3 regions of the Saccharothrix camelliae genome follow, and region 2 is predicted to be linked to each of the others. Evidence: riboswitches for the same ligand, from Rfam matches in the RefSeq annotation. Region 2 holds a riboswitch; each other region holds the start of a gene.
The links. Region 2 has a riboswitch for glycine ahead of gcvT (glycine cleavage system aminomethyltransferase GcvT). Riboswitches for the same ligand answer to the same signal wherever they lie in the genome.
Positions count from the first base shown of each region.

Region 1 (9,884 bases), 840 kb from region 2:
CGACGACGCTGGTCATCAGCGCTCCGACGCCGACGCCGAACATCGTCATCAGGATCGACGACAGGATGCCGACACCGGCCAGCGCCAGCCACCCGGTGGCGTCCGGCAGCGCGCCGGAGTCCGAGGTGATCACGGTGCCGATGCTCACCGCGGCCACGATCGCGAGGCCGTAGATCGCGCCCCAGGCGATGTAGACGACCATCTTCGCGGTCATCGCGGCGACCCTGTTCGGCGCGGTGAGGAACGTGGTGGTGATCGTCTTGCGGTTGATCTCGTTCGCGACCGCCAGGCCGCCGAAGATCATCGGGAAGATCGTGGCCACGTTGATGCTGCGCGCCATGCCGAACAGCGCCACCTGCCACTGCGACGGGTCGACGCCGAGCAGTTCGGTCAGCTCCTCGGCCTCCGAGCTGTTGATCAGGTCCATCAGGCCCTTGCCGATGGCGCCGGTGCCGAGCGCCCAGCCCAGGGCGATCAGCACGGTCGGGATCATCAGGCCCCACCACAGGCCCGTGGTGGTCGTCTTGCGGAACTCCGACTTGATCAGGTTGCCCATCACGCACCGCCCCCGAGGCCGCCCTGACCGTGCTGACCGTACGGGTTGTCCTGCGGCGGCGGCTGGTGTCCCGGCGGTGGTGGTTGGTAGCCCTGAGGGGGCTGTTGGTACTGCTGTTGGTAGCCCTGCTGGTACTGCTGCTGCTGATAGCCCTGCGGGGGCTGCTGGTACTGCTGCTGGTAACCGGGCGGTGGTTGCTGGTACTGCTGCTGGCCCAGGCCCGGCGCCGCGTACTGGCCGTTGGTGAGCTGGAAGAACAGCCGCTCCAGGTCGGCCTTCTCCTCCTGGATGCCGTAGATCGACACGCCCGCCTTCAGCGCGGTGTCCGCGACCTGCTTGGCCTCGACGCCGGTGACCGCGATGCGGCCGTCCGGCAGCTGCTCGACCGCGGCGATCCCGTCCTCGCGCAGCGCCGTGACCAGCGCGCCGACGTCGGACGGCTGCACGAGCACCCGGCCCTGCTGCTGGGCGCGCAGGTGGTCCAGCGGCCCGTAGTACATGGTCTGCCCGCGGCTGATGATGACCACCTGGTCCACCGTCTGCTCGACCTCGGCCAGCAGGTGGCTGGAGATCAGCACGGTCCGCCCGCTGCGCGCGTAGGACTGCAGGAACGTCCGCAGCCACGCGATGCCCTCCGGGTCCAGCCCGTTGGCCGGCTCGTCGAGCACCAGGATCTGCGGGTCGCCGATCAGCGCGGTGGCCAGGGCCAGCCGCTGCTTCATGCCCAGCGAGAAGCCGCCCGCCCGGCGGTCGCCCGCCGCGCCGAGGCCGACGAGCTGGAGCACCTGCTCCGCGCGCGAGTCGGGCATGCCGATCGCGGCGGCGTAGACCCGCAGGTGGTTGCGGGCCGTGCGCTTGGGGTGGAAGCCCTGCGCCTCCAGCACCGCGCCGACGACCCGGGCCGGGTTGCCGAGCTGGTCGAACGGCCTGCCGTTGATCAGCCCGATGCCCGCGGTCGGGGTCACCAGGCCGAGCAGCATGCGCAGCGTCGTGGTCTTGCCCGCCCCGTTGGGGCCGAGGAAGCCGGTCACCGAACCGGGTTCCACCGTGAAGCTCAGATTCTGCACCGCTGCGACCGGACCGAACTGCTTGGTCAAGTTCTGCACCACGATGCGGCCAGTGCCGTCGTGCACGCGTCCCTCCCGAGTACTCCTACCGGGCGTCATCCTGCCCTAGGAGGTTCACTCGGGTAGTGCGTGTCGCGGTTTCGACGCCACTCTCGGTATCTCGGTGGTCGTCTCGGTGTCGGCCGCGCGGCGCAGCGGTCGCAGCGGGCGGCGGCGCTCGCGGTGCGGCACGCCCTCGCCGATGAGGTGCTGGTGGGCCATCGTCCACACCTGGCACGGCCACTTCTTGTGCCGCAGGATGCCCGGGCAGGCGCCGCAGCGGCCGTCCGGGTCCGGTTGGTGCAGGGTCAGCAGCAGCCGCCAACCGTCGGCCAGGCGGTGGATCTCGGACCGCGCGAGCGGCACGAGGGCGTCCGCCTCACCGCGCTCCGCGGCCTCGTCCAGCAGCGCCAGCCGGCGCAGCACGGCGGCCCGCAGTGCCTCGTCCACGCCGGCTCACATCCTGTCGGCGACTTGGTCGAGCAGGCGGTGCAGCCGACGGGTCTGCGTGACGGACATCACAGCGGACTCGCCGGGCGGTGCGACCAGGAGAACTCGGTCGTCCTCGACGAGCACGGTCATCGACCGGTCTCGTCCGAACGGGTCGTGGCAGTCGATCCAACCCTCGGGTTCAGCCATCTGCGCTCCGATCGGGGAGTGGCGCGGCGAGCGCGCCACGCGGGCGGACGACCCCGCTGCGTAGCTGCGGGGTTCCCGCCCTGTGCATCGGCCGTGAGGGCGTCGTGACTTACCCGTTACGCCCCGAATTCACTCGTTTGCTTGAGGTCGCGCACGGTCCGTTGGCCACCGGGGGGCGAAATGCGCCCCGGTTCGGTGGGCCCGCTGGGCACGGACCCCCGATCCCGGCTAGGATTGGTGACGCGGCCCGCTCCCAGTGACCCCCAGGCTGGTTGAGCGGGCCGTCTCAACGCCGAAGGGCCCCGCTCACACCTGGTGAGCGGGGCCCTTCGCGGTTCCGGCGCTCAGAGCTCCAGGGGCGTGTGGGCCAGCCCGTGCGCCTGCGCGACCGGCAGGTTGGTCAGCAGGCCGTCGTGCGCGTTCAGGCCGAGCGCCAGCGCCGGGTCCGACCGCAGCGCCGCCTCCCAGCCCCGGTCGGCCAGCGCCACGGCGTGCGGCAGCGTCACGTTGGTCAGCGCGTAGGTCGACGTGCGCGGCACCGCGCCGGGCATGTTGGCGACGCAGTAGAAGACCGCGTCGTGCACCTGGTACGTCGGGTCGGCGTGCGTGGTCGGCCGCGAGTCGGCGAAGCAGCCCCCCTGGTCGATCGCGATGTCCACCAGCACCGCGCCGGGCTTCATGTCGGCCACCAGCTCGTTGCTCACCAGCTTCGGCGCCTTCGCGCCGGGCACCAGCACCGCGCCGATGACCAGGTCGGCCTCGCGGACGGCCTGCTCGACCGAGTAGCGGTTGGACGTCACCGTGCGCAGGCGGCCCTGGTAGAGGGCGTCGATGTGGCGCAGCCGGTCCACGTTGGTGTCCAGGATCTGCACGTCCGCGCCCATGCCGACGGCGATCGCCGCCGCGTTCAGGCCCGCCACGCCGCCGCCGATGACGACCACCCGCGCCGGGTGCACGCCGGGCACGCCGCCGGGCAGCACGCCGCGCCCGCCGGAGGGCTTCATCAGCGCGAACGCGCCCACCTGCGGCGCCAGCCGGCCCGCGACCTCGGACATCGGGGCCAGCAGCGGCAGCGCGCCGTTCGACGTCTGCACGGTCTCGTAGGCGATGGCGGTGGTCCCGGAGTCCAGCAGCGCCCGCGTCAGCGGCTGGTCGGCCGCCAGGTGCAGGTAGGTGAACAGGACCTGCCCCTTGCGCAGCCGCGGGTACTCCTCGGCGATCGGCTCCTTGACCTTGAGCACCAGGTCGCCCTCGGCCCACACGTCGTCCGCGGTGGCCAGGACCTTCGCGCCGGCGGCCAGGTACTCCTCGTCGGTGATCGCCGAACCGAGGCCCGCGCCGGTCTCGACGACCACGTCGTGACCGCGCTGCGCCAGCTCGTGGGCGCCCGCCGGTGTCAGCGCGACGCGGTACTCGTGGTTCTTGATCTCGCGGGGGACGGCGATCCGCACGGTGGGCTCCTTCGGCCGGTGTTACACCCAAGGTCCGGTAACGCGATTTCGGTGTCATCGTGCGGCGGGCACCAACGGGCCGGGGTCGGGTTGTGCCGATCGCACAAGCCGGTGGTCGCGTTGACACCCGTTGGTGTGGCACCTAGCGTGCGTCCAACCAACTGAACATCGGCCGCGGCGCGACGACAGCGCCGGAACCCGCGCGGGAGAGACCTCGGTGAACGTGCCGGGGCGCCGAAGGAGCAAGCACCCCCGCACACTCTCAGGCAGCGAGAACCGCTCGGGTGAGGCGACTCTGGAAAGCGCGCTCGACGCGCACCCACGGTGCAAGCCGCGACGCCGCGGTGAAGCTCTCAGGTCCCAGGACAGAGCAGGGGATCCGGACCTTGCCTTGAGGAGAGCTGTCGTGACATTTCCGGACAACCTGCTGTACACGCCCGAGCACGAGTGGGTGGACTGGGCGCCGGGTACCCAGGACCCCGTGGCGGTCGGCATCACCTCCTACGCGGCCGGGTCGCTCGGCGACATCGTGTTCGTCGAGCTGCCCCAGGTCGGCGCCGTCGTCAAGTCCGGCGACGTGTGCGGCGAGCTGGAGTCGACCAAGTCGGTCAGCGACCTGTACGCGCCGGTCAGCGGCGAGGTGGTGGCGGTCAACGACGAGGCCGTGAACGACCCGTCATTGATCAACAACGACCCGTACGGCCGGGGTTGGCTGTTCAAGGTGGCGGTGACCGACGCCACCGGGCTGCTGACCGCGGCGAAGTACGCGGAACTGACCGGGGACTGACGCCGTGGCCATCAGCGTGTTCGACCTGTTCTCGGTGGGCATCGGGCCGTCCAGCTCGCACACCGTCGGCCCGATGCGGGCGGCGGTGATGTTCGTCGACCGGCTGCGGCCGGTGCTGGGGACCGTCGACCGGGTGCACGTGGAGCTGTTCGGGTCGTTGGGCGCGACCGGGCACGGGCACGGGAGTCCGAAGGCGGTGCTGCTCGGGCTGGAGGGCCACCGGCCGGAGGAGGTCGACCCGGCCGAGGCCGACCGGCGGGTGGCCGAGATCCGGGCCACCGGGCGGCTGCGGCTCGGCGGTGAGCGGGAGATCGCGTTCACCGAGGACCCCGACCTGGTGATGCACCGGCGCAAGTCGTTGCCGCTGCACCCCAACGGCATGAGCTTCACCGCCCACTCGGGTGACACCGAGGTCGACTCGGCGGTGTACTACTCGGTCGGCGGCGGGTTCGTGGTGGACGAGACGGCCACCGGGGCCGACCGGATCAAAGCCGACGAGACCCCGCTCGCCCACCCGTTCCGCACCGGGGACGAGCTGCTGGCGCGGTGCCGGGAGACCGGGCTGTCGATCAGCGAGGTGATGCTGGCCAACGAGCTGTCGTGGCGGGACGAGGCGTCGGTGCGCTCCGGCCTGCTGCACATCTGGGCGGTCATGCAGGAGTGCGTCGAGCGCGGCTGCACGATCGACGGCGTGCTGCCGGGCGGGCTGAAGGTCCGGCGGCGGGCGGCGGAGATGCGGCAGCGGATGACCGCCGAGCACTACGCCACCGACCCGCTGCGGGTGATGGACTGGGTGACGTTGTTCGCGCTGGCGGTGAACGAGGAGAACGCGGCCGGCGGCCGGGTGGTGACCGCGCCGACCAACGGCGCGGCCGGCATCGTGCCCGCGGTGCTGCACTACTACACGCGGTTCGTGCCCGGCGCGTCCGACGACGGGGTGGTGCGGTTCCTGCTGACGGCGGGCGCGGTCGGCGTGCTGTTCAAGGAGAACGCGTCCATCTCCGGCGCCGAGGTCGGGTGCCAGGGCGAGGTCGGCTCGGCGTGCTCGATGGCGGCCGGCGGGCTGGCCGAAGTGCTCGGCGGCACGCCGGAGCAGGTCGAGAACGCGGCCGAGATCGCCATGGAGCACAACCTCGGGCTGACGTGCGACCCGATCGGCGGACTGGTGCAGATCCCGTGCATCGAGCGCAACGCGCTGGCGTCGATCAAGGCGATCACGGCGGCGCGGATGGCGTTGCGCGGCGACGGCTCGCACTTCGTGTCGCTGGACAAGGTCATCAAGACCATGCGCGAGACCGGCAAGGACATGAAGGTCAAGTACAAGGAGACGGCACGCGGCGGCCTGGCCGTGAACGTCATCGAGTGCTGAGCGTGGCCGGGGGTCGGTGACGGCCCCCGGCCCGCGGGTCACGGCAGGACGGACTCGATCGCCTTGACGACCGCCTCGTCCTCCGGCTGGGTGGTCGGCCGGAAGCGGGCGACGACGTCGCCGGTGGGGGAGAGCAGGAACTTCTCGAAGTTCCACTGCACGTCGCCCGCCGCGCCGTCGTTGTCGGCGAACGCGGTCAGCTCCGCGTACACCGGGTGCCGGGACGGGCCGTTGACCTCGATCTTCTCGAACAGCGGGAACGTGACGCCGTAGGTGGTCGAGCAGAACTCGGCGATCTCCTCCGCCGTGCCCGGCTCCTGGCCGGCGAACTGGTTGCACGGGAACCCGACCACCGAGAACCCCTGCTCGGCGTACCGCTCCTGCAACCGCTCCAAGCCCTGGTACTGCGGCGTCAGCCCGCACTTGGAAGCGACGTTCACCACCAGCAACGCCTTGCCCGCCAACGCGCCCAGGCTCGACGGCTCGCCGTCCAGGGTGTGCAGCGGGATGTCGTGGATGCTCATGCCCGCGAGGCTACGTGCCGCTCGACCAGCGCCCGCAGCGCCACCATCTCGGCGGCCAGGGCGGCCCGGCCCGCCGCCGTCACGCCGACCCACGTCCGGGGCCGCCTGCCGTCGTAGCCCTTCTCCACGGCCACCAGCCCGGCCCGCTCCAGCACCGCGATGTGCCGCGACAGGTTGCCCGCCGTCAGCTCCAGGGTGGACCGCAGGTAGCCGAACTCGACCCGCTTCGCCTCCGCCGCGACGGTCAGGATGCCCAGCCGGTGCTTCTGGTGCACCACGTCGTCCAGCGACGCGGTCGGGTGCTCAGCCACGCCGCAGGCCCACCAGGCCGCCGACGACGAGGGCCAGGCCGGGCAGCACGACCACGGCGGCCGTCGACCACGTGGTCGGGTGCGCGACGGTCAGCGGCGTGATCGTGGCGGACGCGCAGAGCACGACCAGGTAGGCCGCGGTGGTCGTGGTGAACCGGGTGCTGCGCTCCAACGCCGCCAGCACCACCAGGCCGAGGCCGATCGCGATGAACTGCCCGATCGCCGGCTGGTCCTGCTGCAGCACGGCCGTGCCGAGCACCGCCGCGGCCGCCGTCGGCAGGCGGGGCGCCTTCCAGTGCCACAGCACGGTGGCCGCGGCGAGCACGATCAGCCCGACGCCCGTGCCCGACTGGAAGCGGAACGGCAGGTGGGCCAGCGCCAAACCGACCACGGGCCCGCTCAGGCCGATCGCCAACGCCCCGAGGTAACCCCTGGTGGACGTCTCGATGCCGACCCGCGCGCCGCGCCTGCGGTACCACCACACGGTCGCCAGGCCACCGGTCACCAGCACCACCAGCCAGTACAGGCCGAGCAGCACCGGGTGCCGCACGTCGGGCAGCGCGCCGAGCACCGTCAGCGGCGACCACGCGCCCGGCTCGGGCGACCCGGCGGCGGGCTCGTGCAGCGGCACCGCCAGGAACGACGCGATCCCGAAGAACAGCAGCGGGAACGGGTAGGCGTGCCGGTCCTCCCGCGCCCGCCGGCGCAGCGCCTCCAGGTCGCGCAGCAGGTCTGCCACCCAATCAGGTTTGCACCGCAAACCGGATGGGTCAAGCACGCGGCCGGAAGATGGTCACCACCACCCGCAGCCCGAGCAGCACGCTGATCACCAGCAGGTTGTAGCCGAAGAGCTGGAACAGCGAGACGTTCGGACCGACCTCCGGCCCGCCGTCCGCGCCGAGCAGCATCACCGCCATCACGCCCGCCGTCGCGCCCAGCACGGTCAGCATCACCTGGTGCAGCAGCGAGACGACGAACTGCCGGTCCCGGTCGTCGGCGAACAGCCGCACGCCCACGCCCAGCCGCCCCTGCTCCAGGGCGGCGGAGATCCGATCGGCCCGCCGGGGCAGCCGGCGCAGCATCGGCAGCATCGCGTGCAGCTCCTCGGTCACCGTCCGCCGCAGCGACTCCGGCGTCAGGCGGGCGTTGAACTCCCGGTCCGCGAACGTCCGCGACTCGACCACGAGGTTGAACCCGGGCGACAGCGCGGCCAGCGTCCCCTCCACCGTGGCCAGCGCCCGGAACACCGCCGCGATCTCCGGCGGGATGCTCAGCCCGTGCCGGTAGACCAGCGTGAACAGGTCGCCGAACATCTGCGCGTCCGGTCGCATCCCGGTGCTCAGGTGCCGCGCCATGAACTGCCCGAGCGCGCGCTCCAAGTGCTGCTCGTCGATCTCGTCCGGCCTGGTCACGAGTTCCAGCAGCGCGTCGCGCAGCCCGGCCGGGTCGCCGTGGTCGACCGACAGCAGCAGCTTGCCGAGCGCCGCCCGCAGCTGCGCGTCGATCCGGCCGACCGACCCGAAGTCGAGCAGGCCGAGCCGACCGTCGTGCAGCAGCATGATGTTGCCGGGGTGCGGGTCGGCGTGGAAGACGCCGTTGACCAGCACCTGGCGCAGCAGCGCGGCCAGCAGCGTCCGGGCCAGCGCGTCCCGGTCGACCGAGTCCAGCGACGCCGACCGCACCGGCACGCCGTCCAGCCGCTCCATCACCAGCACGCGGGCCGTGCAGAGCTCTTCGTGCGCGGTCGGCAGCACCACGTCGGTACCGGCGGACGCCGCGCGCACGGCGGCCAGGTTGCGCGCCTCGACCCGGAAGTCCAGCTCCTCGCGCAACGCCGCGGAGAACCCGGCCGCCAGGTCGCGCACCCCGATCGCCTTGCCCCACCTGGTCCGGTCGTGCAACGTCGAGGCGAGCCGGTCCACGATGTCCAGGTCGGCCTCGGCGACCCGCCGCACGCCCGGCCGCTGCACCTTCACCACGACGTCCTCGCCGGTCTTCAACCGCGCCCGGTGCACCTGCGCCACCGACGCGGCGGCGATCGGCCGCTGGTCGAACTCGGCGAACACGTCCTCCGGCGCCCGGCCCAGCTCGGCCACCAGCACCTCGCGCACCGCGGGCCACGGCGCGGCGGGCACCTTGTCCTGCAGCAGCGCCAGCTCGTCCACCACGTCCGCGGGCAGCAGGTCCGACCGCGTGGACAGCACCTGGCCGAGCTTGACGAAGGTGACCCCGCCCTCCTCCAGCGCCAGCCGCAGCGACCGGGCCAGCCGGGTGTCGGTGCGCTCCCGGCCGCGCAGGTACGGGCCGAGGCCGTGCCGGACCGCGATCGCGGTGATCCGCGAGTAGCGGCGGGTGCGGGAGACCCGGCCGCGCAGCGCCCGCCACCACTCGGTCGGCGGCGGGACCGACCCGGTCGGCACCACGATCTCGGCGAACGTCAGCACCGCGATCACCAGCAGCAGCGAGATGCCGAACTGCACGGTCCCCAGCGACGGCGCCTGCTGCGCGTCCGGCATGCCGCTGAGCGCGGCCCTGGTCATCGACAGGCCCAGCAGGCACGCGAGCGTGGTGCGGATCAGGCCGACCCGCAGGCCGAGGATGCGGCGCGCGGCCAGCGCCATGCCGAGCACCAGCGCCAGGAACGTCGCCGGCACGCCGACCGTGTACAGCAGGAAATCACCCATACGTCCTCCCCCGAGCGTTCCGGGCGGAGGATAGAGCGATCTGCTTGAGACGGTGCGTGGCGTGCCCAGACCTCCGACCACTCGGATGGCTCAGGCGAGGTGTTCAACGGGTAATGGTCTGCGCGGAGCTGTACAGGTTCCTCATTTCACGCATGTGAAGAGTGTTGACGAATCGGGCGTGCAGTCCCTACGGTCGGCGAAGAGGTCCGAGGACCTCCGCAGGAACACCCGTGGAGGGGCCCCGACTTCGGCGGCGGTGTCGCGGGCCCCTCCACGGGTGCGCCCGCTCGTCCGGGCTCACAGCTCGAAGATCGGACCCGTCTCGGCGCGCATCACGCACGGGTTGGGGAACTCCGCCTCGAACACGCGGGTCTCGCCCCGCCACTTGCCGGACGCCTTCACCCGCACCGGGTCGTACTCCATGGTGCACATCGCCTGGCCGGACGACAGGCCGCCG
Region 1 covers NZ_CP160453.1:2,444,606-2,454,489, forward strand. The annotation lists gene AB0F89_RS11975 (hypothetical protein) at 1-556, opposite strand, end outside; gene AB0F89_RS11980 (ABC transporter ATP-binding protein) at 556-1,689, opposite strand; gene AB0F89_RS11985 (hypothetical protein) at 1,738-2,112, opposite strand; gene AB0F89_RS11990 (hypothetical protein) at 2,119-2,301, opposite strand; gene ald (alanine dehydrogenase) at 2,646-3,752, opposite strand; glycine riboswitch at 3,946-4,041, shown strand; gene gcvH (glycine cleavage system protein GcvH) at 4,159-4,539, shown strand; gene AB0F89_RS12005 (L-serine ammonia-lyase) at 4,544-5,908, shown strand; gene AB0F89_RS12010 (glutathione peroxidase) at 5,947-6,432, opposite strand; gene AB0F89_RS12015 (transcriptional regulator) at 6,429-6,743, opposite strand; gene AB0F89_RS12020 (hypothetical protein) at 6,736-7,482, opposite strand; gene AB0F89_RS12025 (ABC1 kinase family protein) at 7,514-9,427, opposite strand; gene AB0F89_RS12030 (SSI family serine proteinase inhibitor) at 9,725-9,884, opposite strand, start outside.
Region 1: another riboswitch for glycine. It lies ahead of gcvH (glycine cleavage system protein GcvH); the one in region 2 lies ahead of gcvT (glycine cleavage system aminomethyltransferase GcvT).

Region 2 (9,884 bases):
CAGCGGCTCGCCGTGCGAGGTCCACGACACCGAGTTGAGGTACGGGAACGCCTCGCGGTCCCACGTCACGTCGGTGCGGCCGGCGCCGAAGACGGCCACCTCGACCACGGCGTTCGCCTCGCCCGCGGCCGGGTACGCGATCTCGGCGGCGGGCGTGCCGGGGTTGGCCGGGTCGGCGATGTGCCAGCGCGGCACCGGCGCGTTGTCCACCCTGGCCGCGAGCACGCGCTCGCCGTCCGGCGAGAACCAGTGACCGCGGTAGCGGCCCATCTCCTCGGCCGCGATGAACTCGGCCAGGCCCCACGTGACGTCCGGGCCGTCCGGTTCGGCGACCACGCGGTCCGCGCCGGTCTCCAGGTCGACCACGTGCAGCGCGCCGGCGGCCACGTAGCCGACCTTGCGGCCGGTCGGGTCCAGCCGCGGGTCGATCGCGGCGCCGGCGACCGGCAGCTCCCGCACCGCGCCGGTGGCGAGTTCGACCACGAACAGCCTGCCGGACAACGCGAAGACCGCCTGCCGCGCGGCGCCGTCGGTGGCGTAGCCGACGATGCCCGCCGCCTGCTCGCGGGTCCGCTCGCGGCGGGCCCGCTCCTCCGGGGACAGGTCCTCGGGGTCGGTCAGCAGGGTGGCCGGGTCGGCCAGCAGCGACTCGGTCCGGGTGGCGGTGTCGAACGCCCACAGGCCGTTCGCCCGGCTCGTGGCCGTGGCGGTGCGGAGGAAGTACACCTTGGCGCCGTCCGGCGCGACGGTGAAGGTCCGGGGTGCGCCGAGGGTGAACCGCTGGGTGCGCGCGTGTTGGCGCGGGAAGGAGATCTCGTTGCCCACCCGGACACCCTACGGGGGCCCCTGTCCTCGGTTCACGTGTTCGCCGGGCTGAACCGCTCCGGTGCGCGGGCCGTAGTCGTCGGTGGAGCGATTGACGGACCAAGGAGGAGTGAGTGTGATCCGACGAAACCGCATCGCCATCGCCGTCGCGGGCGGCATGGCTGCCGTGCTCGCGCTGGTCATGTGGACTTCCAACGCCACCGGCCTGCAGGGCCGGACGGTCGCGCAGACCGAGCAGGTCGGCGCCGCGGCCCAGGGCGACTACGGCGACGTCCAGGAACCCTTGGCCCCTCCGACCAGCGAGGAGGCGGCGCCCGTCGAGGAGCCCGCCGCCGAGGAGCCCGCGGGTCAGGCCGCGCCGGCGCCGTCCGGACCGCAGGTCACGCTGGTGGCCAAGACCGTGGACAAGATGGGCGAGGTGGTGCAGGACGGCGACGGCCGCACGCTGTACCGGTTCGACAAGGACGCGCCGGATCCGGCGAAGTCCAACTGCGAGGGGCAGTGCGCCGTCACCTGGCCGCCCGTGCTGACCGACGGCGCGCCGCGACTGCAGGGCGTCGACCCGGCGCTGGTCTCGACGGTGAAGCGGGCCGACGGCACCGAGCAGGTCACCCTGGACGGCTGGCCGCTCTACACCTACGCGAAGGACGAGGCGCCCGGCAAGTGGCGCGGTCAGGGCGTCGGCGGCACCTGGTTCGTGGTGCGGCCCGACGGCAAGCGCAACGTCGAGTGCCTGCCACCGGGGGTGACCGCGCCGGCCGCCTAGTCCACTGTGGAACGCCCTGATCCCCCGGCCCGGGGTTGGCCGGGGGATTCGGCCGTCGCGCAGCGGGCCGTCAGAGCACGCGCACGGCCTCGGCGAAGTCCAGCCGCGGGTTGCGCGGGTGGGTGCCGGAGTGGTCCGGGTAGCCGATGTTGACGATCACCAGCGGCAGTTGGGCGGTGTCGGCGAAGAACTCGCGGCGCACGCCCTCGGCGTCGAACCCGCTCATCGGGCCGGCGGCGAGGCCGGCCGCGCGAACGCCGACGATGAAGTAGCCGACCTGGAGCAGGGCGCTCGTCCTCGCCGCCTCGGTCCGCTTGGCGTCGTCGGCGAACGCCGCCTTCGCGCCGGCGAAGTGCGGGAACGTCCGGCCCAGGTGCTCGTGGAAGTCGGTGTCGGCGGTCAGCACCGCGGTCACCGGCGCGGCCAGCGTCTTGGCCCGGTTGCCCTCCGCCATGTGCGGCGCGAGGCGGGCCTTGGCCTCCTCGCCGCGGATGAACAGCACGCGCAGCGGCTGGCTGTTCATCGCGGTGGGTCCGTGCTTCACCAGGTCGTGGATCGCGCGGAGCTGGTCGTCGGTCACCGGTTCGCCGGTGAACGCGTTCGCCGTGCGCGCCTCGCGGAACAGCAGGTCCTGTGCTTCGCGCGGCAGCGCCAAGGCGTCGAGCGTGGTGGTCATGGTTCTTCTCCCGGTTGTCCCGTGCGCGGGTCGCGCACGGGACAACCTCCAGCAAACCCCAACTATTTCGTGGCGACGTTCACAGCGTCGGGTACAGCGGGTGCTTGGCCGCCAGCACCTCGACCCGCGCGCGCAGCTCCGCCAGGTCCGGCGAGGGCTGCAAGGCCGCCGCGATGACGTCCGCCACCTCGGCGAAGTCCGCCGCGCCGAACCCGCGAGTGGCCAGCGCCGGCGTGCCGACGCGCAGGCCGGAGGTCACCATCGGCGGGCGCGGGTCGTTCGGCACCGCGTTGCGGTTGACCGTGATCCCGACCTCGTGCAGCCGGTCCTCGGCCTGCTTGCCGTCCAGTTCGGACGCCACCAGGTCCACCAGCACCAGGTGGACGTCCGTGCCGCCGGTGAGCACCTTCACACCGGCCGCCGCGGCGTCGGGCCGCGACAACCGGTCGGCGAGGATCTTCGCGCCCTCGACCGTGCGCCGCTGCCGGTCGGCGAACTCGGGCGACGCGGCGTGCTTGAACGCCACCGCCTTGCCCGCGATCACGTGCTCCAGCGGACCGCCCTGCTGGCCGGGGAACACCGCCGAGTTGATCTTCTTCGCCAGGTCGGCCTCGTTGGTGAGGATCACCCCGCCGCGCGGGCCGCCGAGCGTCTTGTGGGTGGTCGTCGTCACCACGTGCGCGTGCGGCACGGGGCTCGGGTGCAGGCCCGCCGCCACCAGGCCGGCGAAGTGCGCCATGTCCACCATCAGGTACGCGTCGACCGAGTCGGCGATCCGGCGGAACTCGGCGAAGTCCAGCTGCCGCGGGTACGCCGACCAGCCCGCCACGATGAGCTTGGGCCGGTGCTCGGCCGCCAGCCGCTCGACCTCGGCCATGTCGACCCGGCCGTCCTCGTCCGACACGTGGTAGGGCACCACGTTGTAGAGCTTGCCGGAGAAGTTGATCCGCATGCCGTGGGTCAGGTGGCCGCCGTGCGCCAGGTCCAGGCCCAGGATCGTGTCGCCCGGCTGCAGCAGGGCGAACATCGCGCACGCGTTGGCCTGCGCGCCCGAGTGCGGCTGCACGTTCGCGAAGCCGGCCCCGAACAGCGCCTTGACCCGCTCGATCGCCAGCCGCTCGATGACGTCGACGTTCTCGCAGCCGCCGTAGTACCGGCGGCCCGGGTAGCCCTCGGCGTACTTGTTGGTCAGCACCGACCCCTGCGCCTGGAGCACCGACACCGGCGTGAAGTTCTCCGAGGCGATCATCTCCAGCGTGCTCTGCTGCCGGTGCAGCTCGGCGGCGACGGCGTCCGCGACCTCCGGGTCGAACTCCGCGAGGGAGGTGTTGAAGTGCTCGGACATGTGTGGGTCTCTCCCTTAGCTGTTGCGCTTGTAGAAGGGCAGCGCGACGACTTCGACCGGCTCGTGCTTGCCGCGGACGTCCACCGACAGCGCGGCGCCGGGCTCAGTGTTGCCGACGGCCACGTACGCCATCGCCACCGAGTACCCCAGGGTCGGCGACAGCGCGCCGCTGGTGACCTCGCCGATCCGCTCGCCGGCCGCGTCCAGCACCGGGTAGCCGTGCCGGGGCGCGCGGCGGGAGGTGGTCTTCAGGCCGACCAGCACCTGGTCGACACCCCGTTCGGCGACGGCGGCCAGGGCGTCGCGGCCGACGAAGTCGCCCGGCTTGTCGAGCTTGACCACCCGGCCGAGGTTGGCGTGGAACGGCGTGCGCTCGCGACCCAGCTCGTTGCCGTACAGCGGCATGCCCGCCTCCAGCCGCAGCGTGTCGCGGCAGCCGAGGCCGGCGGGCCTGAGGTCGTGCGGCGCGCCCGCCTCCAGCAGCGCCCGCCACACGTGCGCGGCGTCGTCCGGGGCGGTGAACAGCTCGAACCCGTCCTCGCCGGTGTAGCCGGTGCGGGCCAGCAGCACGGGCCTGCCCGCCACCTCGGTCGGGTACGACGCGTAGTACTTCACGCCGGCCAGGTCGGTCGGCGTGAGGCCCGCCAGGATGGCGGTGGCGTTCGGGCCCTGCACGGCGAGCAGCGCGTAGTCGGTCGACTTGTCCTCGACCACCGCGTCGAAGCCCCCGGCCCGCTCGACCAGCGCCTCGTGCACGACGGCGGCGTTGGAGGCGTTGGCGACGACCAGGTACTCGGTGTCGCCGAGGCGGTAGACGATCAGGTCGTCCACCACGCCGCCGTCGGCCTCGCAGATCATCGTGTAGCGGGCGCGGCCGACGCCGATCGCGGACGCGTGGCCGACCAGGGCGTGGTCCAGCGCGGCGCCCGCCTCCGGGCCGGTGAGCAGGATCTCGCCCATGTGGGTCAGGTCGAACAGGCCCGCCGACGTGCGCACCGCGTGGTGCTCGGCCAGCTCGCTGTCGTAGCGCAGCGGCATCCGCCAGCCCGCGAAGTCGGTGAACATGGCGCCCAGCGCCTCGTGCTCGGCGTGCAGGGGCGTGCGGCGGCTATCCATCAGGCGGGTCCTCCCTGGGTGCGGACATGCCGAAGGGCCGACCGGTCGGGTCGGCGGGCGGGCACGTCCGAAGGATTCACGAGCGAAAGGATGACACGGTCCATCGGAGACTCCTCGTCGAGTGAGCCTCCCCCTCTGTCATGGGCCTGAGAGCTTCACCACCCCGCGAGGGGCGGCTTGCACCGTGGGCGAGGCGCGGTGGCGCGCCTGCTTTCCAGAGTTGCCTTCGTCGGGCGGTAGCTGTGCCTGAGAGATTCCGGGGAGGATTTGCTCCTTCGGCGCCCCTGGTCGGGGACTCTCCCGCTCGACATCGACGGCCGTGTCCAGTTGTCGCCGCAGACGCTAGGCGTGCCGGACGGCCCTGGTCAACCCGGGGGTCACAGGGCCTTGGCGGCCCGGACGCTCTCGACCACCTTGCGCTCGGCGTAGAACGACACGAACGGGATCGTGCCGGCGAGCAGCACCAGGACGGTGCCCTTGATCGACCAGCGGGCCTTGAGCGCCAGGTCGACGGTGAGCACCAGGTAGACCGCGTAGAGGAAGCCGTGGACCGGGCCGACGACCCGCATCATGCCCTCGTTGCCGCCCGAGTACTTGGCGATCATCGCGACGACGAGCAGCAGCAGGCCGCAGCCGACGACGTAAGCCATGAACCGGAACCTGGTCAACGCGCCGCTCATCGCCCTGCCTTCCCCTCAACGGTGGTCCGCGCGTGGAGTTCGGCGAGCATGCGGTTGTAGGCCGCCAGCTCTTCGTCCTCGTCGTCCACCGCGGGTGCTCTGATGGGCTCAACGGTAACGACCGGCCGCGACGGCGCGACCACCGGCTCCGGGGCGGGCCCGTCGGCGGGCCCGGCCGAGGCCGCGGCGGCGTCCTCCGCCTTGCGGCGGGCGTCCAGCTTGACGATGCGCCACACCATGAACGCCGGGAAGAGGCCGAACAGCGGCCACTGGAAGACGTAGCCGAGGTTCTGGAAGGTGCCGCCCGCCTGGGAGAACCGCTCCCACTGCCAGTAGGCGAGGCCGCAGCACACGACCAGCGACGCCAGGCAGGCGGCCGCGATCAGCAGCCGCTTGGGGGTGATGAAGCCTTGCACGAGCTCAAGAGTACTTGCTCGGTCCACCAGGGCTGGGGCTCCCGCACAGGAGCCCGCCCCTCCGGGCGAGGGCTCCCCGACCTCAGGAGCCCGCCCGACTCGTCGGACCTAGGCGACGCCGTCCCGGCGTTGCCTCTGCAGCCTGGCCACGCACCAGGCCGCCGCGCTGCCCCGACGCAGGTGCTGGAGCACCGTCATCGGGCCGAGGCGCCGACCGAGGTCGGCGGGCGTGAGCCCGGCCGCCCGGTAGTCCAGAGCGCGCTGGTCCAGCGGGCTGATGCCCGCGTCCCACCACAGCTCCGCCTCGGACAGGTCGCCGACCAGCTGCCAGTAGCTGGCGGCGGCGGCGAGCAGGACCTCGGGCACCTCGGGCGCCCGCTTCCTCATCGCCGTCACGTAGGCCGGATCGGCGGACTCGACCTGCACGAGCCCGCGAGGTCCGCCGTTCGCCCGCTGCACCGGGATCCCCGGCGCGGACGGCGGGGCTTCCGCGAGCCACGCGTCCTTGATCCGGTTCACCTCCTGCAGCTCGGCGTCGTCCGAGCGCTCAGCCGCCCACTGCCGCAACAGCTCGTCGACTCCGGAGTCCTCGACCATTCTGCCTCCTCATCGGTCGAAGATCAGCCAATGCGACGCACCGTATTAGCGGGTACCGACAACCGCTAGACCCTTGTTTGTCCAAAACCCTGTTACCAGGGCGTTATAGCCCTCATTCCACCCGTACGGTGCAACGTTCGGGGCGCATAGTCACCGATCGTGACCGCATTGCGCGGACTTCGACGGGGGCCCTAGGCGAACAGGCTGCGGACGAAGGTGATGATCGACTCGGCGCCGGACTGGAGCCACCCGAGCGCGGTCTTCACCGCCCCCGCGGACTCGTTCGGCTGGGTGATCAGGAGGAACAGCACCAGCGCGACCGCCGCCAGCGTCACCACCTTCTTGACGTTCACTGATCGGTCTCCGTCCGTGTCACTGGGCAGGGCGGCGGGTCGCCGCTCCGGTCAGGTCGAGAGCCATGGTCCCCCATTCACCCGGAAGATGGCGGCCGGACCCGCCGTGATCGCCCGACCGGCCGCAAGAACGACCACGCAAACATGCATCAGCCCTGTTCAGGGTCACCCGAACGGACGATCAAGGGGACCTGTGGTCCCGCCGATCACCAAGGTACGGGCACTCGCCCACCCCCCTGGCACGGACACCGAGGTACAGCGACACCACCACCTCTGCACAGCCCATCACCTGATTGCGCCGAGGCACGCACGCAGCGTGACAAAGGCCGATGGCGGCTGCCACCTATTTCCGGTACCCCTTCAGGTGATTTTTCACGTCCTTTTTCCGGTGCCCGGCAGCCGGCTCAGCCGATCACGCCCGAACGTCGCAACGAGTTGATCTCGTCCTCGGCCAGCCCCAGCCCGGTCAGCACCTCGGCGGTGTGCTCCCCCGCCGCGGGCGGCGGGCCCGGCGTCGCGGCGGGCGTGCGGTCGAACCTCGGCGCGGGCGCGGGCTGCGCCACCCCTCCCACCTCGACGAACGTGCCGCGCCGGGCGTTGTGCGGGTGCCCCGGAGCCTCCCCGGGCGCCAGCACGGGCGCGAGGCAGGCGTCGGTCCCCTCGGCCAGCGCGGCCCACTCGTCCCTGGTCCGGGTGGCCACCGCCGCGCCGATGCGGGCCCGCAGCTCCGGCCAGTTCGCCGGGTCGTGCCTGCCGGGCAGGTCGGCGTCGGCCAGCCCGAGCACCGCCAGCAGGTCGGCGTAGAACTTGTCCTCCAGCGCGCCGACGCTGACGAACCGGCCGTCCGCCGCCTCGTACACGTCGTAGAACGGCGCGCCGCCGTCCAGCAGGTTCTCACCGCGCCCGCCGGGCCACGCGCCCGCCGACGACATGCCGTGCAGGAACGTCGTCAGCAGCGCCGCGCCGTCGACCATGGCCGCGTCGACCACCTGGCCGCGCCCGGACCGCTCCCGCTCGTACAGCGCCGCCAGCACCCCGAGCGCCAGCAGCAGCCCGCCGCCGCCGAAGTCGCCGACGACGTTGAGCGGCACGGTCGGCGGCGCGCCCGCCCGGCCGATCGGCTCCAGCGCGCCCGCCACCGCGATGTAGTTGATGTCGTGCCCGGCGCGGTCGGCCAGCGGGCCGTCCTGGCCCCACCCGGTCATCCGCCCGTAGACCAGCCGCGGGTTGCGGGCCAGGCACTGCGCCGGGCCGATGCCCAGCCGCTCGGTCACGCCCGGTCGGAAGCCCTCGACCAGCACGTCCGCCTCCGCGACCAGCCGCAGCACCAGCTCGGCGCCCTCGGGTCGGCGCAGGTCGACGCCGATCGAGCGCCTGCCGCGACCCAGCAGGGGCGCCTCCGTGCCGCCGCCGACCCGGTCCACCCTGGTCACCGACGCGCCGAGGTCGGCGAGCACCATGCAGCCGAACGGACCGGGCGCGAGCCCGGCCAGCTCGACCACCTCCAGGCCCTCCAGCGGCCCGGCCACTAGAGCGACCTCGCGATGATTTCCTTCATGATCTCGTTCGTCCCGCCGTAGATCTTCTGCACGCGCGCGTCCGCCCACGCGCGCGCGATCGGGTACTCGGTCATGTAGCCGTAGCCGCCGAACAGCTGCACGCACTCGTCCACGACCTGGCACAGCCGCTCGGTGGCCCACCACTTGGCCATCGCCGCCGTGGGCACGTCCAGCTTGCCTTCGAGGTGGTCCCGCACGCACTCGTCGACGAACGCCCTGGTCACGCGGGCCTCGGTGGCGCACTCGGCGAGCTTGAACCGGGTGTTCTGGAACTTGATCAGCTCCCGGCCGAACGCCGTGCGGTCCTTGACGTAGGCCAGCGTGAGGTCCACCGCCGCCTCGATGCCCGCCACCGACGCCACCGCGATGATCAGCCGCTCCTGCGGCAGCTGCTGCATCAGCTGGACGAACCCCTGGCCCTCGGTGGCGCCGAGCAGGTTCGCCGCGGGCACCCGCACGTCGTCGAAGAACAGCTCGGCGGTGTCCTGGCCCTTCAGCCCGACCTTGTCCAGCACCCGGCCGCGGCGGAAGCCCGGCGCTCCGGCGGTCTCCACGACGAGCAGCGAGATGCCCGCCGCGCCCTGGCCCGGGTCGGTCTTGGCGACCACGACGACCAGGTCGGCCTGCGCGCCGTTGGTGATGAAGGTCTTGGAGCCCGACAGCACGTACTCGTCGTCGCGGCGCAGCGCCCGCGTCCTGATGTTCTGCAGGTCGGAGCCACCGCCGGGCTCGGACATGGCGATCGCGCCGACGAACTCGCCGGAGGCCAGCTTCGGCAGCCAGCGGTGCTTCTGCTCCTCGGCGCCGTAGGAGTTGATGTAGTGGGCGACGATCCCGCTGTGCACGCTGTTGCCCCAGGAGCTGTCACCGCAGCGCGCCTGCTCCTCCAGCAGCACGGCCTCGTGCGCGAACGTCCCGCCGCCACCGCCGTACTCCTCGGGGATGGACAGGCACAGCAGGCCGAGCTCGCCCGCCTTGGTCCAGAAGTCCCGGTCCACCTGCTTCTGCGCGGCCCAGCGCTCCTGGTGCGGGACCGCCTCCTTCTCGAAGAACGCCCGGGCCAGCCGGCGCAGGTCGTCCAGGTCCTCGGTCATCCACGCGGAGCGGCGAGTCGGCATGGTCCCGACGGTGCCACCGGGCGGGCCGGACCGCCATGACCGCAGTGCGCCAGGGTGGCGGTTGATCGTGAGCGCAAATGTCAGGATCTTCCGGGACACTGGAGCCATGCGACTCCGGCGGCTCGGACCAGCGGACTGGGCGACGTGGCGGGACATCCGGCTCACCGCGCTGGGCAGCGACCCGGCGGCGTTCGGCTCGACGCTGGAGCTGGAGCGGGGGTTCGACGAGGCGCGGTGGCGCGAGCTGCTGGCGCCGGAGCGCGGGGTGCGGGTGGTGGCGGAGGACCCCGAGCCGGTCGGGCTGCTGGCCGGTGTGCCGCACGAACATCACCCCGACGTGCTGTACCTGTACTCCATGTGGGTCAAGCCGGAGTTCCGCCGGCGCGGTGTCGGCGAGGCGTTGATGAGCGACGCGCTGTCGTGGGCGCGGGAG
Region 2 covers NZ_CP160453.1:3,280,117-3,290,000, reverse strand. The annotation lists gene AB0F89_RS16195 (prolyl oligopeptidase family serine peptidase) at 1-825, opposite strand, end outside; gene AB0F89_RS16190 (hypothetical protein) at 941-1,591, shown strand; gene AB0F89_RS16185 (malonic semialdehyde reductase) at 1,662-2,267, opposite strand; gene glyA (serine hydroxymethyltransferase) at 2,347-3,612, opposite strand; gene gcvT (glycine cleavage system aminomethyltransferase GcvT) at 3,628-4,731, opposite strand; glycine riboswitch at 4,854-4,952, opposite strand; glycine riboswitch at 4,953-5,041, opposite strand; gene AB0F89_RS16170 (DUF3817 domain-containing protein) at 5,106-5,408, opposite strand; gene AB0F89_RS16165 (hypothetical protein) at 5,405-5,824, opposite strand; gene AB0F89_RS16160 (helix-turn-helix transcriptional regulator) at 5,933-6,421, opposite strand; gene AB0F89_RS16155 (hypothetical protein) at 6,613-6,774, opposite strand; gene AB0F89_RS16150 (CaiB/BaiF CoA transferase family protein) at 7,179-8,303, opposite strand; gene AB0F89_RS16145 (acyl-CoA dehydrogenase family protein) at 8,303-9,451, opposite strand; gene AB0F89_RS16140 (N-acetyltransferase family protein) at 9,558-9,884, shown strand, end outside.

Region 3 (9,884 bases), 250 kb from region 2:
TCGTCACCGTGCTGGTGGACACGTCCAAGTCGATGGAGGAACCCGGCGGCGACGGCCGCAGCCGGATGGACTGGCTCAAGCAGGCGCTGTCCGGGCAGGTCAACCGGTCGGTGTCCGGATCGCTCGGGCTGTGGGAGTTCTCCCGGCAGCTCGACGGCGACAAGCCGTACCGGCAGCTCGTGCCGACCGGGCCGGTCGCCGGGCAGCGGCAGGCGCTGCTGGACGGCGTGGCCGCGCTGCAGCCGCAGAGCGCCACCCAGCTCTACACCAGCGTGCTCGCGCTGTACCAGCGGGTGCAGGCCGACTACCAGGACGGCAAGCGCAACCGGATCGTGGTGCTCACCGACGGGGCGAACGACGGCGGGCTGACGTTCCAGGAGCTGACGGCCGAGCTGGGTGCGGCGAAGCAGGCGGGCAAGGACATCGACGTCAGCGTCATCGCGATCGGGCCGGACCCGGAGCGCGCGCCGCTGTCCGAGCTGGCCAGGTCGACCGGCGGCACGCTGTCGGTGGTCGAGGACGGTCGCGGCATCGACGCCGCCCTCGCCCAGCTGCTCTCGGCCGCCTGATCACCCGAACGGACGGCCGGGGCACTACGCCATCCGACTTGTTGAATTCACACCGAAACTATTCTCGATCTTCTTCTGTGCGCATTCTTCCTGGCCAGTGGCAGGAATTGACGAATAGCCGAGGATCAATCACACTTCATGCCGGTTGATCGACGGCGAATGGTTCCGTAACTTCGAGTGCTTCGACGTCCCTGCACACGTCGATTCCCTGCACCCGAAAGGCGGACAACGTGAAGAAGTTGTTCTTGGCGCCTGCCCTGCTGGCGCTCGTGGTGGCCGTCCTGGTCGCACCGAACTCCCAGACCGCGCTCGCCGGGGAAGGCCACCCGACGAGCGTCGTGGAGCTGGCCACCGCCCCCGCGGACGTGGTCACCGCGCCGCCCACGATCGCGGCGTGGCCCGTGCCGAACGCGCGGACCTACCGCATCCTCAGCTCGTGCTCGCCGTACGCGTCGGCCATCCGCACCGGCGCGCGGGCGTGGAGCGGGCTGACGGAGAGCTCCAGCGGCACCCCGGTGGAGTGCCGCAACGGCTACATCACCGACTGCGGCGGCGGCAGTCGCGTGGTGGGCTGCAACTGGGGCGCGGGTCAGCGGATCGCGCTCTACATGGGCGGCGTGAACGACGACGCCCTGCTGGCCGCGCACGAGTTCGGCCACAACTGGTACGGCCACTCCTCGTACCAGTGCGCCGGCTGGGGCAGCGCCCAGCAGGTGATGGCGCCTTCCATCTGCAACTACAGCGGCGCCACCACGATCGACTGATGACCGGGCGGGCGCGCCCTTCCCCGGGGCGCGCCTGCCCCGTTCCGCGTCTGCGGGCCGGTCGAGCGGGCCGACCGGCTACTCACCCCACCCGCGCCCACCGCACGTACCTCAGCCTCCCCTGCTGCCACCCGACATCACCTGATCGAGACGTTGATTCGACGCCTCTGAAGCCGTACCGTGAAACCCATGACCACCCTCGCCGAATGGCCCATCGTCAGCCGGGACAAGGTCGTGCGCGCCTTCCAGCCAGGCGCCGCTCCGACCAGCGAGGCCCCCTACCGGACGTTGCGCAGGCGCCACTGCGCGACCGAGGGCCTGGCCGTGCGCCCACGCGGCTCGGGGCGGTTGCAGGGTCAGGTGCGGTTCTTCAGCAGGCTCAACGTGCGGGCCGCCGTGTGCGCCAGGCTCGGCTACTTCGAGCAGGCCGAGCAGCTGGCGTGCGCGGCCCGTGAACTGGAGGGCGGCGAGGTCTTCCGACGCCTGGCCGACCACCTCGCGGAGCTGCCGCGCGAGGCGGTGAGCGCCGCGGTGGCGGGTGATCTCCCGCCGGGGTTGAACACCCGCCTCGTCCGAGCGGCGGCGCAGGCCACCGGGCACGTCCAACCGGCCTGGGCCGACTCGGGTTCACCGGTTGAACGGGAACTGGCACTACTGCTGGTCCACCACGGCCACGTCTCGGAGCTGCGCGGTGACGTGGCGTGGATCAAGCAGCTCGGCCGATCACCGGATGTCGTCCTGCCCCGTCCGCTGCTCGATGCCGCGCACCGCGCCTTCCTCGGCGGCCCGGTCGTCCTGCGGACCGTGCTGACAGGGGACCAGGCAATGGTCGAGGTGGTCCCGGCGGTCGACCTGGATCTGCCGGAGGCAGCGGAACCGTACTCACCGTTCGACCGCGCCGACCCACGCACGACCACGATCACCGAGGAGGACGCCGAGCGCTTGTCCGGCACTCCGGCGCCGTTGTTCGCCCCGGTGCCCGTGGTCATCCACGAATGAGGGGAGAGAGATGGAAGGTCAGGACGGCGTGCGCTGACGACAAGGGACTCCTGGAGGAATTCCGGTGTGCCCGGGACGAGGCGTGGCACCGGGAAGTGGAGCGGTTCGTGTGCCGGGACCTGCTCGACTGGGGTCTCGATCCCCGCGCGGCAGAGGCCGATCCGCGCGTTCTGCTGCTGACCGTGCCGTCCGGCGAACTGGTAGGCGTCGCGGCGCATGAGCACGCGGCCCTCTTAGCGCCCGGAGGGCAACGGATCGAGGCCACGAAGCTCCAGGTCGTCGCCCTGAGCCTGCACTGGCAGGGCCGGAGCTTCGAATCGGGCCCGCGTGCGTCGGACGTCCTGATGTCCGCCGCGATGACCGACATCGGCACCCGAAGACCGCCCCGTGCCGCGAGGGTCTTCGCAGTGGTCCACCGGGAGAACACCCGCAGCCTGGCCGTCCTGCGACGCTTCGGCCTGACCGAGGAGATGAGCGACGCCACTCCTCCCTACCGCCGCGTCATCACCCCGGCGTGCTGAACTGACCACCCCGGCCAACGGCCGCCACGACCACCCGAAGGGGCCGTGGCGCGCGGGTCGCCGGCTCAGATCCGCCCGGACACCCCTTGGCCGCGATGTGCCCGGCAGTCGGGTCCCGATGCTCGTCGCTCACGCCCTGCCGCCCAAGGACGCACGAACCTTCCTCGAACGCCTCGCAACTCTCGGCTGCCCACGGTGGCCAGGCACCCAGTCTCGGTCCCGACCACTCCCAGCCCACCGCTCCATACTCACTGCCTACCTTCGCACCGCACCGCACCGCACCACACCGCACCGTGCCAACCCCGCACCCGCTCCGCGCCCACCACCGCACCCTGCGGACTACGCCCACCGCCTGCGCCCTGCCCCCGTGCTCCGCGCCCGCCACCGTGTGCACGCACCGACCGGGCACCGCCCCGCACCCACCGCCCGCACCCTGCGCCTCGTACCCGCACCCCGAGCCCCGAGCCCCGAGCCCCGAGCCCCGAGCCCCGAGCCCCGAGGAAGCATGCCCCTGGCCGGCAGGCAGGCACGCAAGCACCTCGAACGCCGGAGCCCCGGTCGCGAGCGTGAACTCGCGACCGGGGCTCCCGGACGAACTGCTCGATCAGCCGCCGTAAGCGGAGATCGGGGGGCACGAGCACACCAGGTTGCGGTCGCCCTTGGCGCCGTCGATGCGGCGCACCGGGGGCCAGACCTTCGGAGCCGAAACGCCCGCCGGGAACACCGCCACCTCGCGGCTGTACGGGTGGTTCCACTCCGCCGCGATGGAGGCCGCCGTGTGGGGGGCGTTGCGCAGCGGGTTGTCGTCGGCCGGCCACTCGCCCGAGCCGACGCGGTCGATCTCGTGCCGGATCGCGATCATGGCGTCGATGAACCGGTCGATCTCGGCCAGGTCCTCGCTCTCCGTCGGCTCCACCATGAGCGTGCCCGCCACCGGGAACGACATGGTCGGCGCGTGCAGCCCGTAGTCGGCCAGCCGCTTCGCCACGTCGTCCACCGTCACGCCGGTCGCCTTGGTGATCGGCCGCAGGTCGAGGATGCACTCGTGGGCCACGAAACCGCCCTCGCCGGTGTACAGCACCGGGAAGTGCTCGTCCAACCGCCGCGCCACGTAGTTCGCCGCCGCCACCGCCGTCAGCGTCGCCCGCCGCAGGCCGTCGGCGCCCATCATCCGCACGTAGGCCCACGAGATCGGCAGGATCGACGCCGAACCCCACGGCGCGCCGCTGATCGGGCCGACACCGGTCGCCGGACCGGCCGCCGGCTGCAGCGGGTGGTTCGGCAGGAACGGCGCGAGGTGGGAGCGGACGCCGATCGGACCGACGCCCGGACCGCCGCCGCCGTGCGGGATGCAGAACGTCTTGTGCAGGTTCAGGTGCGACACGTCCGACCCGAACTTCCCGTACTGCGCGAGCCCGATCAAGGCGTTCAGGTTCGCGCCGTCGACGTACACCTGGCCGCCCGCGTCGTGCACCAACCCGCACACCTCGCGCACGGTGTCCTCGTACACGCCGTGCGTCGACGGGTAGGTGATCATGATCGCGGCGAGCGAGTCGCGGTGCGCCTCGATCGTCGAGCGCAGGTGCTCCACGTCCACGTTGCCCCGGTCGTCGCACTTGACGACCACGACCCGCATCCCGGCCATCACGGCGGACGCCGCGTTGGTGCCGTGCGCGCTGGACGGGATCAGGCACACGTCGCGGTGCGCGTCGCCGTTGGCGCGGTGGTAGGCGCGGATCGCCAGCAGGCCGGCGAACTCGCCCTGGCTGCCCGCGTTCGGCTGCAGCGACACCGCGTCGTACCCGGTGACCTCGGCCAGCCACCGCTCCAGGTCACCGATGATCGTCAGCAGCCCCTCGGCGTCCGACGCGGGCGAGAACGGGTGCAGGTCGGCGAACTCGGGCCAGGTGATCGGCTCCATCTCGGCCGTCGCGTTCAGCTTCATCGTGCACGAGCCCAGCGGGATCATGCTGCGGTCCAGCGCGACGTCCTTGTCCGACAACGCCCGCAGGTAGCGCAGCAGCGCGGTCTCGGAGCGGTGCGCGTGGAACACCGGGTGGGTCAGGTAGTCGCTGGTGCGGCGCAGGTCGGCGGGGATGCCGTCGGCGGTGTCGGCGTCCAGCCCGTCCACGTCGGAGACGGTCACGCCGAACGCCTCCCACACCAGTTCCAGGTGCTCGCGGGTGGTGGTCTCGTCGCACGCGATCGACACCACGTCGGCGTCGACCTGCCACAGGTTCACGCCCAGGTCGCGCGCGGCGGCGACGACGGCGGCGGCACGGCCCTCGACGCGAGCGCGCACGGTGTCGAAGAACTCGCCGTGCACGACCTCGACGCCGCCCTCCAGCAGCCCGGCCGCCAGCACGGTGGCCATCCGGTGGGCGCGGGTCGCGATCGCCTTCAGGCCCTCCGGGCCGTGGTAGACCGCGTACATCGACGCGATCACCGCGAGCAGCACCTGCGCGGTGCAGATGTTGCTGGTCGCCTTCTCCCGGCGGATGTGCTGCTCGCGCGTCTGCAGGGCGAGGCGGTAGGCGAGCGAGCCGTCCGCGTCCACCGAGACGCCGACCAGCCGGCCGGGCAGCTGCCGCTCCAGGCCCTGGCGCACGGCCATGTAACCGGCGTGCGGCCCGCCGAACCCGATCGGCACGCCGAACCGCTGCGTGGTGCCGACCACGACGTCCGCGCCGATCTCGCCGGGCGGGCGCAGCAGCGTCAACGACAGCAGGTCGGCGGCGACCACGGCCTGGGCGCCGGCCCCGTGGATCTCCTCGATGAGGCCCGCGTGGTCCCGGACGACGCCGGACGCGCCGGGGTAGGACAGCAGCACGCCGAAGAAGTCGCCGCCCAGGCCGAGCCCTTCCAGGCCCTGCGACAGGTCGGCGGTCACGATCTCGATGCCCAGCGGCTCGGCGCGGGTCTCGATGACGGCGAGGGTCTGCGGCAGCGTGTCCTCGTCCACGACGAACTTGTCCGACTTGGACCGACCGGCGCGGCGCACCAGCGTCATCGCCTCGGCGGCCGCGGTGGACTCGTCCAGCATCGAGGCGTTGGCCAGCGGCAGGCCGGTCAGGTCGCCGACCACGGTCTGGAAGTTCAGCAGCGCTTCGAGGCGGCCCTGGGAGATCTCCGGCTGGTACGGCGTGTACGCGGTGTACCAGGCGGGGCTCTCCAGCACGTTGCGGCGGATCACCGGCGGGGTGGTGGTGCCGTAGTAGCCGAGGCCGATCATCTGCGTCATCGGCCGGTTGCGGGCGGCGAGGGCGCGCAGCTCGGCCAGCGCCTCGGGCTCGGTGGCGGGCTCCGGCAGGTCCAGCACCAGGTCGCGCTCGCGGATCGACGGCGGGACGGCGTGCTGCGCCAGTTCCTCCAGCGAGCCGACACCGATGACGTCGAGGATGCGGGCCAGCTCCGCGGGCCGCGGGCCCACGTGCCGGTCGGCGAACGGGGTGCCGTGTTCGAGCGCGGCGAGGGGGATGCGGTCCTGCGTCATCGGTGCTGGCCTCCAGGGCTCCGGACAGACTTCTGCCGTTGCCCTCCCCCTCTGTCTTCTGCCCGGCGCCGGGCGCCTGAGAGCTTCACCCGGCGTGACCCGGGCTTGCACCGTCGGCGGGGTCGGTTGCCCGACCCGCTTTCCAGAGGCGTCTCACCCGCGCGGTCCTTGCGCCTGAGAGGTTCCGGGGAGGATTTGCTCCTTCGGCGCCGAGACTGGCTCGGACTCTCCCGCGCGGGATAAAGCGACTACGCGCGAGAGCGTACCCGCTGGACGTGCGCGTCATACCGCTCGCGCGACGTGGATCTCACCGCCGACCCGCGACCGGGGGCGCGGGGGTCAGCCGATGGCCCGGGTGCGGCGGCGGCGGGACAGCTCGTCGTCGGCCGCTTCCACGATCTCGGCGCCGTCCACGCGTTCCGCCGGGAAGTCGTGGATCGTCCCGCTGATCTCGCGCATCGCGCCGCTGACCGCGATGCCGAACACCCCTTGGCCGCCCTGCAGCAGGTCGACCACCTCCTCCGGGGAGGTGCACTCGTAGACCGTGGTGCCGTCGCTGAACAGCGTGATCCGGGCCAGGTCCTGGACGCCGCGGCGGCGCAGGTGGTCGACCGCGACCCGGATGTTCTGCAACGAGACGCCGGTGTCCAGCAGCCGCTTGACGACCTTGAGGACCAGGATGTCCTTGAACGAGTAGAGCCGCTGGCTGCCTGAGCCGTGGGCACTCCTTATCGTCGGGTTGACCAGCCCGGTGCGTGCCCAGTAGTCGAGCTGGCGGTAGGTGATGCCCGCGATCTGGCACGCGGCGGGGCCGCGGTACCCGACCAGTTCGTCCGGCAGCGAGGAGTCCGGGAACAGCTCACCCTGTTCGCCGGATCCGGCCCGGATGGGCGCTTCCTCGACCACGCCTGCCTCCCCTCGGTCCGGTCACGACGACCGGCGACCAACGTGAAGCCGCCCCGGTGTCGCGGAACCACACCGTGACAATTCACCTGAGTTCGACGGTAAGACCGGGTAGGGGGCAGGTCAACGCGACGCGCGGGGCGTGTCTGACCTCAACGTGAGGTTGAGGTTGAGAGAGCCGCCCGTCGTAAGCCATTCGGGTGACGTTTAGTGATCGTTTAGCGGAGCATCATTGACGTTGTGTAACCCATAGGAGTGACACCTGCGGGTGGCACGCGGGGTTGATCCACAACTCACCGCAACACTTGCGAGGGGCCGTGCGCGGCTTGCCGGCCGACGTCCCGGCCCTTCGCAGGCGGGCACGGCGAAGCCCCGGTCCGCGAGCGGCAACCCGTGGACCGAGGCGTCGTGCGAAGTGCGGAGCGGGCGGTCTACGTGTCCGCGCCGCGGAAGTCCTCCGGCGAGATCGAGTCGAGGAACTCGCGGAACTTCTCGACCTCGTCCTCCTGCTCGTCCGGGATGATCAGGCCCGCCTCGGCCAGCACCGACTCCTCCGCGTGGATCGGCACGCCGATCCGCAGCGCCAGCGCCACCGAGTCGCTCGGCCGCGCCGAGACCCGGATGTCGCCGTCGAACACCAGCTCCGCGAAGTAGGTGCCCTCCTGCAGGTCGGTGATCCGCACCTGCTCCAGCTGCCGGCCGAGCGCCCCGATGACGTCCTTCAACAGGTCGTGGGTCAACGGCCGGGCAGGACGGACTCCCTGCTGCTCCAACGCGATCGCCGTGGCCTCGACCGATCCGATCCAGATCGGCAGGTACCGCTCGCCCTCGGTTTCGCGCAGCAGCAGGATCGGCTGGTTCGCGGGCAGTTCCACCCGCACGCCGACGACGCGCATCTCGCTCATCGGGTCTCGCCTCCCTCAGCGCGCTGAAATTCTGGCGTCCCCGCTACCTCACGAGGATCCCCCACGTACGGTTTCGACGCTACCCGCCAAGCGGGCTCTGTGCGCAACCGCCCGCCCTCATCGAATCACGATGCGGACACGCGTTCACCTCGGCGAAACGCGGGTGCCCGCAACTCCACCCGTGACGTCGCGCAAACCCACCTTCACCAGCAGTGAGTGCAGCGTCACGGAGAGCGCCGCCAACTCGCGCACGACCTCGTCCACCGCGGCCCGGTCGCGGTGCCGGTGCGCCGCGCCGACGACCTGCTCCACCAATCCGACCTCGCGGTCGGCCGCGGCCCGGAACGGGCGCAGGTGCCGCGCCTCCAGGCCGTGCGCGACCATCGCCCGCACGGTCGACGCGATCTGCACCGCCTCGTGGTCGTAGAACCCGCCCGCACCGGCCTTCACCAGGCCGTTCTGCTCCAGGTCCGCCAGCACGCCCGGCTCGATGCCCGCCCGCGCCAGCAGGTCCTCGCGGGTGACCCGCTGCCCGGCGGCCGGGGTGGGGTCGACCGCGCGCAACGCCTTCGACGCGGCCTGGTCGGCCGCGTCCAACTGCTCCTTGATGACCTTCAGCGGCAGGTAGCGGTCCCGCTGCGCGGCCAGCACGTAGCGCAGGCGGTCCACGTCCGCGGCCGTGAACTGCCGGTAGCCCGACGGCGTGCGCGCCGGGCGGACCAGCCCTTCGGACTCCAGGAACCTGATCTTGGAGATGGTGACGTCGGGGAAGTCGGGTCGCAGCAGCGCCAGCACCGCCCCGATGCTCGACCCCCCGCGTGGCCGCCCGGCCGCCGTCACCGGAGCCCCATCGCTCAGGCCCCCTGGCCCCCGGCGCCCGGACCGGTCAGGAACACCAGGCGGAACTTGCCGATCTGCACCTCGTCGCCGTTGGCCAGCACCGCCTGGTCGACGGGCTCGCGGTTGACGTAGGTGCCGTTGAGGCTGCCCACGTCGATCACCACGAACTCGCCGCCCTCGCGGCGGAACTCGGCGTGGCGGCGGGAGACCGTCACGTCGTCGAGGAAGATGTCGCTGTCGGGGTGCCGCCCCGCGCTGGTCGTGTCGCGGTCCAGCAGGAACCTCGACCCCGCGTTGGGGCCGCGCTTGACCACGAGCAGAGCCGACCCGGCGGGCAGCGCGTCGACACCCGCGACGGCCGGCTCCTGGGCGGGCGCCTCGGCGCCCTCGACCTCGGCGAGGAAGTCGGCCCGGAAAACGGAGGTCCGCTCCGGGGACTGCTCCGGCGGAACGCCTGGCCCGTCGTTCGTGCTCACCTGAGCTCTCCTCCTGCTGCTGGAACTCTCGAGACCGCTAGAACCTATCGTGCCCGAACCCTTGTCCGAGGAGCGGCTCCCCCACCGACCGAAGAGCCGCCGGAAGATCGACGTCACCCCTGGGCCGCCAGCTCCTGGTACGCGGCGGCGTCCAGCAGGTCGTCCACCGCGGTGGGGTCCTCCAGCCGGAGCTCCACCATCCACCCCTCGCCGTACGGGTCCGAGTTGACCAGGTCGGGCTGCTGGTCCAGCGAGTCGTTGCGGGCGACGACCTCGCCGGCGAGCGGCGCGTAGATGTCCGACACGCTCTTGGTCGACTCCACCTCGCCCAGCGTCTGACCGGCCGCGACCTGCTCACCGAGTTCGGGGAGCTGGACGAACACGACGTCGCCGAGCTGTTCCTGGGCGTAGTCG
Region 3 covers NZ_CP160453.1:3,526,675-3,536,558, reverse strand. The annotation lists gene AB0F89_RS17365 (substrate-binding domain-containing protein) at 1-569, shown strand, start outside; gene AB0F89_RS17360 (hypothetical protein) at 800-1,333, shown strand; gene AB0F89_RS17355 (hypothetical protein) at 1,523-2,332, shown strand; gene AB0F89_RS17350 (hypothetical protein) at 2,428-2,853, shown strand; gene gcvP (aminomethyl-transferring glycine dehydrogenase) at 3,458-6,346, opposite strand; glycine riboswitch at 6,499-6,589, opposite strand; gene AB0F89_RS17340 (MerR family transcriptional regulator) at 6,686-7,252, opposite strand; gene AB0F89_RS17335 (bifunctional nuclease family protein) at 7,681-8,154, opposite strand; gene AB0F89_RS17330 (MerR family transcriptional regulator) at 8,299-8,994, opposite strand; gene garA (glycogen accumulation regulator GarA) at 9,009-9,470, opposite strand; gene gcvH (glycine cleavage system protein GcvH) at 9,584-9,884, opposite strand, start outside.
Region 3: another riboswitch for glycine. It lies ahead of gcvP (aminomethyl-transferring glycine dehydrogenase); the one in region 2 lies ahead of gcvT (glycine cleavage system aminomethyltransferase GcvT).